4 regions of the Micromonospora sp. NPDC000089 genome follow, and region 1 is predicted to be linked to each of the others. Evidence: riboswitches for the same ligand, from Rfam matches in the RefSeq annotation. Region 1 holds a riboswitch; each other region holds the start of a gene.
The links. A riboswitch is a leader RNA that binds a small molecule or an ion and turns the genes downstream of it on or off. The one in region 1 is predicted to bind cyclic di-AMP.
Positions count from the first base shown of each region.

Region 2: it holds a riboswitch for cyclic di-AMP, as region 1 does, so the genes downstream of both, ACFY3U_RS17720 (transglycosylase family protein) here and ACFY3U_RS25405 (coiled-coil domain-containing protein) in region 1, are expected to answer to the same signal.
Region 3: it holds a riboswitch for cyclic di-AMP, as region 1 does, so the genes downstream of both, ACFY3U_RS11125 (C39 family peptidase) here and ACFY3U_RS25405 (coiled-coil domain-containing protein) in region 1, are expected to answer to the same signal.
Region 4: it holds a riboswitch for cyclic di-AMP, as region 1 does, so the genes downstream of both, ACFY3U_RS07425 (NlpC/P60 family protein) here and ACFY3U_RS25405 (coiled-coil domain-containing protein) in region 1, are expected to answer to the same signal.

Region 1 is NZ_JBIAZT010000019.1:60,923-63,114, forward strand. It holds gene ACFY3U_RS25395 (heavy-metal-associated domain-containing protein) at 12-221, opposite strand; gene ACFY3U_RS25400 (metal-sensitive transcriptional regulator) at 313-612, shown strand; cyclic di-AMP (ydaO/yuaA leader) riboswitch at 937-1,067, shown strand; gene ACFY3U_RS25405 (coiled-coil domain-containing protein) at 1,072-2,091, shown strand; gene ACFY3U_RS25410 (carbonic anhydrase) at 2,155-2,192, opposite strand, start outside.
Region 2 is NZ_JBIAZT010000009.1:15,121-17,312, reverse strand. It holds gene htpG (molecular chaperone HtpG) at 1-58, shown strand, start outside; gene ACFY3U_RS17725 (hypothetical protein) at 146-901, shown strand; cyclic di-AMP (ydaO/yuaA leader) riboswitch at 1,043-1,215, shown strand; gene ACFY3U_RS17720 (transglycosylase family protein) at 1,215-1,937, shown strand.
Region 3 is NZ_JBIAZT010000004.1:333,099-335,290, reverse strand. It holds gene ACFY3U_RS11130 (hypothetical protein) at 1-574, shown strand, start outside; cyclic di-AMP (ydaO/yuaA leader) riboswitch at 931-1,071, shown strand; gene ACFY3U_RS11125 (C39 family peptidase) at 1,306-2,163, shown strand.
Region 4 is NZ_JBIAZT010000003.1:177,702-179,893, reverse strand. It holds gene dcd (dCTP deaminase) at 1-45, shown strand, start outside; gene ACFY3U_RS07425 (NlpC/P60 family protein) at 104-1,144, opposite strand; cyclic di-AMP (ydaO/yuaA leader) riboswitch at 1,158-1,294, opposite strand; gene ACFY3U_RS07420 (NlpC/P60 family protein) at 1,459-2,192, opposite strand, start outside.

The DNA of each region.
Region 1 (2,192 bases):
GTCGTCGCCGGTCACGCCGCCACGAGGTCGTAGCCGGCCTCGTCGACCGCGGCGCGCACGGCCTCGTCGTCGAGCGGGCGCTCGCTGGTCACGTCGACCCGGCCGGTGGCCAGCTCGACCCGCACGTCGGTGACCCCGGGGATCGCGCCGATCTCGGCGCGCACCGCGTCGACGCAGTGCCCGCAGGTCATCCCCCGCACCTGGTAACTACCGGTGGCCATGGCAACTCTCCCTCACCGTCGATCATACCCCCCAGGGGTAGGTCACCAGCGACGGTAACATACCCCCAGGGGGTACGCTATCCTGGTCGGCATGACCACACCGAGCACCCCGATCCGGGGCTACACGGCCAGCAAGGAGCAGCTGCTCGCGCGGCTGCGTCGGGTGGAGGGTCAGGTCCGCGGCATCGAGAAGATGGTCGACGACGACCGGTACTGCATCGACGTGCTCACCCAGATCTCCGCGATCCAGGCCGCCCTGGACAAGGTCGCGCTCGGCCTGCTCGACGGGCACGCCCGGCACTGCATGCGGGAGGGCGCGGCCGAGGGGCGCGCGGACGAGATGGCCGCCGAGATGATGGCCGCCGTCGGCCGGCTGATGAAGCGCGGCTGACCGCCCGCTCGCACCGGGTGGCCGGGTGGACACCCGGCGTCGCGCCGCCCATCCGCGGTGAACCGGCCGGCCGGCGCGACCGTACCCAGTCCCGACGCGTTCGCCGCCGCCCGCGCGACGGCCCGAGCCGGGAAAGGAGCACGCACACCGGATGATGAGACTCCGCTGCGTGACCGTCGACCGCCGCGCGCCCGACGATGGCGTCACTGGTCACACAACGCCATTGCGAAATAACGCTTTTGGTCGGGTTCTGGGCGTAGATCCGCAGTCCTCTTCTCGGGTAACGTCGCTGCCGGTCACCGCCGAAGGCGCGCACCGGCGTCTGCGGGGCCACCGCCCAATCGCCGCACGGCGAACCGGGGAACCAGGTTTCCGGGGTGAATCCGCGCCAGCGGTAGGGACCACTTCCGTCCCGAACCCGTCAGCTAACCCGGTCGGCGGTCGAGGGAAGGGAAAACTGTGACGGCACCCCTGCGCCGCTGGTGGACACCGGCGGTGGCCGTGCTGGCCGCGCTGACTGTCCTGGTCGGGCCGACCCCCGTGATCGCGGCGCCCTCGCCCCCGGCGCCGTCCGGGCACGAGGAGGACGACGACCCCAAGCTGCTCACCGACGTCATCGAGCTGCGCAACCGCGAGTACACCAAGGCCAAGGCGCAGCTGGCCACGTCGAAGAAGCGCCAGTCGCAGCTCGCCCTCGAGGTGCGCCGGGCCCAGGCGGAGCTGGACGAGCTGAAGCCGCTGGTCAACCAGATCGCCGCGCAGTCGTACCGCACCGGCCGGATCGGCGCCGCCGCGATGCTGCTGGAGAGCAACGCTCCGGACTCGTTCGTCAAGCGCGCCTCGGCGCTGGACGAGCTGAACATGGTCAACGAGCAGAAGCTCGCCAAGGTCACCGAGGCGAAGAACCGCGCCGAGGGCGCCAAGCTGGCCCTCGACGCCGAGGTGCGCGAGCAGCAGAAGCTCACCAACGACATGGCCCGGGAGAGCCGCGAGGCGGAGAAGGCACTCCAGCTCGTCGGCGGCGAGGGCTTCACCGGTGGCCTGGTCGACGCCACCTCACCGGTGGCCCGGCCCGCACCGGGGCGGTCGTCCGACGGCAGCTGGCCACCCCAGTCGCGCAGCGTGGACGACCCGACCACCTCCGGCACGATCACCCCGCGCACGCTGCACGCCTACCAGGAGGTGCGGCGGGCCGGCTTCAACCGGTTCGCCGGCTGCTTCCGCCCGGGTGGCCCGTGGGAGCACCCCAAGGGTCGGGCCTGCGACTGGTCGTTGCAGCGCAGCGGCTTCTCACCGTGGCACAACGACGACACCCGGATGTACGGCAACAACCTCGCCGCGTTCCTGATCCGCAACGCGGACCGGCTGGGCATCTACTACGTCATCTGGAACCGGCAGATCTGGTTCCCGGCGACCGGATGGAAGTCGTACCACGGGCCGTCGAACCACACCGACCACGTGCACATGTCACTGCTCTGACGCCCGCCGACCGAGGGCCGTCCCGCCGACCGCGGGGCGGCCCTCGTCGCGTACCCGGGTCGGTCAGCCGGCGACCGCGGCGGCGCCGCGCTGGGTGGGCA
Region 2 (2,192 bases), on a different contig from region 1:
GCCCGACCCCGCTCGGTTCGCCCGGGTGCTCGCCGACCGTCTCGCCCGGACACTCTGACCGCGCGCCGCGGGGCCCCGGCCGGATGACGGGGTCCCGCGGCCGTGCGGGGCGGTGCGACCGGCGTACGACCGGCAGAATGCGGTCATGCGGGGGAGTGCGGCACGGCGGGCGATCGTCGGTGCGCTGTTGGCGTCGGGGCTGTTGCTGTCCGGATGTGCGGTCCATGAGGCGGCGCCGGGCGACGCGGAGCGGTTGGCCCGGCAGCAGGCACGCGACCGGCTGGACGAGCTGACCGCCGCTATCGACCGGGACCGTCCGTGGCAGGCCGACGAGTTCGGCCGGCTCGTCGCGGGGCGGGACCAGGTCGAGCTGGTGGCGCTCGACGGCACCACCCGGGGTGCGGGCGACGGCGTGTCCCTGGTGGTGCGCACGCACGGCGAGGCGACCACGAAAACCTGGGACGGCGCCGACGACGGCCACGCCGAGGTCGCGCTCTGTCATCGGCTCCGCTACCGGAGCGACGCCGTCGATCCGGTGACCGAGGTGGAGTGTCCGGCCGGCGCCCCGGTCACCCCGCGCCCCGCGGCCACCCTGCCGGCCGGCGTCGACGAGCGGCTGCGCCGCGAGCTGCCGACCGGTTCCGCCGCCACCGAGGCGTCGGTGGGCGCCCTGCTCGACCGGATGCGATTGGACCCCCGGGTACGCCGGGACGTGGCCACGCTCGACGGCCACATCGGCCTCGCCCTGCGCGCCGACCGGCGCGGCTCCTGCCTGCTGGCCAGAGTGGTGGGTGACCGGGTCGAGGTGTGGCGGCCGAGCGCCGTGCAGCTCCAACCGGGAGAGTTGAGCTGCTCGGCGGAGACGGCCGCGAGCGGTCAGGGGCAGCGTTCTCCGCATTGAGGCGGGCATTCTCCGCTCCTGTGGACGGTCCGCAACTCGGGGCGTCCGGTCGTCGCCTGACCGGGTGAAGAACTTCACAAGAGGTGGGCAAAGTGCAGAAACGGCTCCTAACGTCGATCCGGTCCGCCATCGCGGACACCACGGTCGGTAACGCCTAATCCATGCCGCCGGCCGCTGGACCTTGTCCCATGGGCATGGAGCGGGGGACCCAACGTTCCTCGGTGCACGTCACCTCGGGGTGAAGCCGCCAGTGGCGGCCGGGCTCCTCGGCCCGAACCCGACAGCTCACCTCGTCGGCGTGGAGGGATCACAGATGGCAACTCGATACATCGCCCGTCACCGACGGGTCAGCTCGCGCCGCGTCGCCGTCGGTACGCTCGCCGTCGGCGCGGCCACCGGGGTCGCCGCGGTGCTCGCGCCGGCCGCTCCGGCGAGCGCCGCCAGCGTCAACTGGGACGCGATCGCCCAGTGCGAGTCCGGCGGAAACTGGCACATCAACACCGGCAACGGCTTCTACGGCGGCCTGCAGTTCACCTCGGGCACCTGGGCCGGCTACGGCGGCAAGAAGTACGCCGCCCGCGCCGACCTGGCCAGCCGGGGCGAGCAGATCGCGATCGCCGAGAAGGTGCTCGACGGTCAGGGCATCGGCGCCTGGCCGGTGTGTGGCAAGAAGGGTGGCTCGACCAAGAGCTACTCGTCCGGCTCGGAGAAGTCCGCGCAGAAGTCCGAGCGTTCGGAGAAGTCGGAGCGCTCGCAGAAGTCGGAGCGGGCGCAGCGGTCGGAGCGGACGCACAGGTCCGAGCGGTCCGCGCGCACGGAGAAGGCCGAGCGCGTTTCCACGAAGTCGAGCCGAAGCGAGCGGCCCGCCGCCCCGGCGGCCAGCGGCGACTACCTGGTCCGCACCGGCGACACCCTGTCGGAGATCGCCGACGCGAAGAACGTCGCGGGCGGCTGGCAGGCGCTGTACGAGCGCAACAAGCGCATCGTCGGCGCCGACCCGGGCCTGATCTTCCCGGGTCAGCGGCTCAGCGTCTGACGCACCACACCCTCTCCCCGAGGGCCGCACCACCCTCTCCCCGAGGGCGCACCACGGCGACGCCCGGCCGGTCCACCGGCCGGGCGTCGCCCCGTCGGAGGGGCCGCCAGAATCCGGCAGGTGGCGGCGGGTCGGTGAGCGCCGGGGAGGGTTCCGCCGGGCCGGCGCGGGGTACTGCGGGACCAGGGGCAGGCCGTCGGTCGTACGAAGGTCGATGTGGTCGGCGTGACGGCGGATAGGGTTGGCCCTGGTGTG
Region 3 (2,192 bases), on a different contig from region 1:
CCGGTACGCCGAGGAGGTGGCCGTCGCCGCCGCCGGCGCCGCGCAGACCGCCCGCCGGCGGCGGGACGCCTGGTTGGCCGCCCAGGAGGACGCCGACAGCGCCTGGGCGGCGTACGACGAGGCGGAGACCGCCGCGCGTCGGTTCGCCGGGACCCTCGCCCTGCCCACCCCGCGCACGCCCCGCACCCCCGCCGAGTACGCCGCCCGGGAGCGCTGGCTGCACCGGGTCGCGGTGGCCGCGCACTGGCGGGGCGAGCTGACCCTGCCGCAGCTGCGGGACGTCGTCGCGCACCGGGACGGCTGGGATGCCCGCCGGCACCCGGTCGAGCAGGAGGCCCTCCTCGCCCGGTCGGTACGCGACGGTCGGCTCGGGGCGTACCGGGCGGCGGCCGAGCGGGAGCGGGCGGCCTGGCGGGACGCGGAGCTCGCCGCCGACTCCGCCCGCGCGCTGGCCGCGGAGGCGACGGTGGCGGCCCTGCGGCTGCGGCCGGCCCTGGTGGCAGCGCGTCGCCCCGCTGCGGCGCCGGTGGCCGCGACCCGCGCCGCCCGCTTCCGCCCGGCCCGGGTCGGCTGACGCCCGCGTCGTCCTACGCCGGCCGGCGGCTCGACGCGGCCGCCCGGTTCGCCGAAGCTGGCCGAATCGTTACCCGGAATTCGGTGAGCCCGGTCACGTCGGCACCGAACCGGTCATCCGGTGACGGTCGGTGACATCGATCGCGACGATCATCGGTGCTATCCACCACGCTGTCCGCTTGCCGACCCTGTGACACCGGAAAAGAACGTCGTCCGATCGAGCGACGCCAGTGCCATCCTGCCCCGGAAATTGCGCACGACGATCATGTTTCCGCAGCTGGTGGGCCTTGGCGTGGACCCGACCGGCCAGTAATGTCGCCCCGGTCCGGTGCGGTTTCCGATCGCAAGAGGCGACGCCGCGCCGACCCGCTCAATCGTGGCGACACGAGCCGGGGACCCACGCAGTCCCGGGGTGAATCCGCGGGCCACGGCCCGCGGTAGGGCGTTCTTCCCGCCCGAACCCGTCAGCTAACCCGGTCGGCGGTGTCGGAAGGAGTTCCATTCCGTGCAGTTCGATTCCACCCCTCAGTGGTTCCCCCACCTCGGTACCGGGGTGTCGTCGTCGGTCCACCGCGCACCCGCGCGCTGACTCCGACATCCGCCCCGACGTCCGGCTCCTGACCGGGCGATCCCCCGCCAGCGGCCCGCACCGGCCCCGACTCCGCGCGTGGCGCATCCGCCACGTGCCGCTCCGGCGCGCCCGCTCCGCCCTCGTACCGTGGAGGAACACCCGTGAAGCACCTCATGAAGCGGCAGCTGCGGCGCCTGGCCACCGAGCGGTCGTACCAGGTCGTCGCCGGCTCGGCCGCCGCCCTCGTGCTGGCCTCGGGCACCGCCGCCCTGGTCGCCGGCGCCGACGACGACGCGTCCCGGCCGCCGACCCCCGCCGCCATGACCGAGGTGGCGCCGCGACTGGACGACGTGGCCAGCCGCGGCCAGGCCCGGATCGTCGCCGGCGCGCCCGCCGCGGTCCCGTCCGCCAGCCCCCCGGCGACGCCGTCGGCCAGCCCGTCCCCGTCGGCCGCCGCCACCAAGGCCAAGGCCGCCGACCCGGACCTCGCCCCGAAGCCGGCGCCGAAGCCGCCGTCGTCCAAGGTCCTCAGCTACGACTACGAGGCCCAGACCACGTACTACTACTGCGGCCCGGCCGCGGTGCGCAACGCGCTCAGCGCCGCCGGCATCGAGCGCACCCAGGACGGCCTCGCCGCCGCCATGGGCACCACCGAGATGGGCACCAACTCGGCGTTCGACACCACCAAGGCGCTCAACGCCGAGGTCAAGGGCGAGCCGTACCGGACCCGGACTTTCGAGGGCACCCCGAGCTCCGCGCAGATCGACCGCCTCCAGGCCGACGTGGTCCGGGCGATCACCGACAAGCGCGCGGTGGTGGCCAACGTGGCCGGCGACGCCACCGACGTCGACGGCGGCTGGCACTCGTTCCCCGGCGGCCACTACATCGCCGTGGTCGGGTACAAGAACGACGGTCGGACGGTCCGGATCGCCGACTCGGCCGACCCGAGCCTGCCGGCGTACTGGATCAGCACCATCGACCTGGCCAACTGGATCGCCACCCGCGGCTACTCCGCCTGATCCCGGCTCGTCCGACGGGCGCCGGCTCC
Region 4 (2,192 bases), on a different contig from region 1:
CCGAGCCGCTCCTGGCAGAACTGGCGCACCTGGCCGACCCGCTGACCGCGGGCCGCCGAGGGGCCGGCGCCCCCGCTGGTACGGCGGACGCCGGCCACCGCCGTCAGCCCGGTCGGCCGTAGCTGTTGACCTGGCCGTCGTCCACCCGCTTCATGGTGATCGGCTTGCCGGCCTGGGACGCGTGCACCACCCAGCCCCCGCCGACGTACATGCCGACGTGGTGGATGTCGCTGTAGTAGAAGACCAGGTCACCCGGGCGCAGGTCGGTCCGGCTCACCCGGGCGGTCACCGCCCGTTGCGCCCGGGCGTTGTGCGGCATGGAGACGCCCGCCTTCGCCCAGGCGGCCATGGTCAGGCCGGAGCAGTCGAAGTTGTCCGGCCCGGCGGCGCCCCAGACGTAGATCTTGCCGATCTGGGCACAGGCGAACTTCACCGCCACGCCGGCCGGGCCACCCGGATAGCCGGCCGGGCACGGGGCCGGCCGCAGCGGGCCGCCGCCGCCGTTGCCGTACACCGACAGCCGCAGCTTCTGCAGCTTGGCGATCTCGGCGTTGATCTGGTTCTTCTTCGCCGCCTGCTGCGCGTCGGTGCGGGCCAACTGGGCGACCATCTCGTCCAGCGGCGCCTTCTTGGCGACCAGCTCGTCGCGCAGCTCGACCACCGTGCGCACCTCGCGCTGCTGCCGGGACGCGAACCGGTCCAGCAGCTCCAGCTCGCCGACCAGCTCGCTCGGCGAGCGGCTACCCAGCAGGGCGTTGACCGTGGAGACCTGCTCGCCCTTGTACGCCTCCGCGGCCAGCCCGCCGACCTGGTTCATCGCCAGGTCGACCTTCAGCTGCAGGGGCTCGATCTGCCGGGCCAGCGCGGCGGCCTGCCGGCGCTTCACGGCCAGGTCCTGGCGGGTCGCGTTGTGCTGCTCGATGAGCGGCTCGAGGCGGTTCCAGTCCTGGTCGATCTGGTTCTCGATCTCGGCGACCGACGGCTGGGCGTGCGCCGCGGTGGCGCCGCCGGTCAGGACGACGGCGGCCCCGGCCAGCGCGGCCAGCGCGACGGTGCAGCGGGACCAGCGGGAACGCGGCGCAGCCGGGCGCCGGCCGACGAGTGTCGACCGGAGCGACGGTCGCCGCGGGGCATGGTGTGCCACCGGGCTTCGGTGCTCCTTCTTCCGCGACCGCCTACCGGGTTAGCTGACGGGTTCGGGCGGGAAGGGAGCGCCCTACCGCAGTGGCTGCGGATTCACCCCGGCGTACCTGGGTCCCCGGCTCGCCCGGAGGCGACTCGGCGGTGCCGGCCGTTACCGCCCGGGATGGACGGACCTCATGGCGGCCGACGAAGGACCAGAGTAGAGACGACCGTTATCGATCCGCAACCCGCCCTGCCGTGACGCTCCGTACTGATGGTTCTCAGATGGCGAAAGGGCCCCGGCTCTCGCCGGGGCCCACGCCATTGCCAGACGGGTCAGCTGACCCGGCGGAAGCCCGCGACGGGCATGTAGTCGATGTTGGTGACCTGAACCGGCTTACCGGTCCGCGGCGCGTGCACCATCTTGCCGTCGCCCAGGTAGAGGCCGACATGGTGCAGGTCGCTGAAGAAGAAGACCAGGTCGCCGGGGCGCGCCTCCGAGCGGGACACCGACTTGCCTTCGCCCCACTGCGCACCGGTGAAGTGGGTGAGGTAGATCCCCGCCGCCTTGTACGCGAACTGGGTCAGCCCGGAGCAGTCGAACGAGCTCGGCCCGGTGGCGCCCCACACGTACGGGTCACCGACCTGCGCGCAGGCCGTCCGGATGGCGGTACGCGCCGCGCTGCTCACCACGCCGTTGACCGTCGGGCAGCCGTCCACCTTGACGGTGGTCTTCGGCATCGCCGCCTGCAGCCGCTTGATCTCGGCGTTGATCTGCGTCTTCTTGGTCGCCAGCAGCTTCTCCTGGGCGGCCTGGTCGGCGATCAGCGCGTCGAGCTTCTGCTTCTCGCCGTCGTACTTGCGGCGGACCGCCAGCACGCCCTCGACGTCCTTGTGCTCCTTGGCGGCGAGGCGGTCCAGCATGGTCAGCTGCTCGGTGAGGGTGCTCGGCTTGGCGCTCACCAGCAGCGCGCCCAGCTCCTGCGAGGGGCCGGTCATGTAGTAGCGGGACGCCAGGTCGCCGACCCGGCTCATCGCCAGCTCGCTCTGCAGCGCCAGCGGCTCGATCT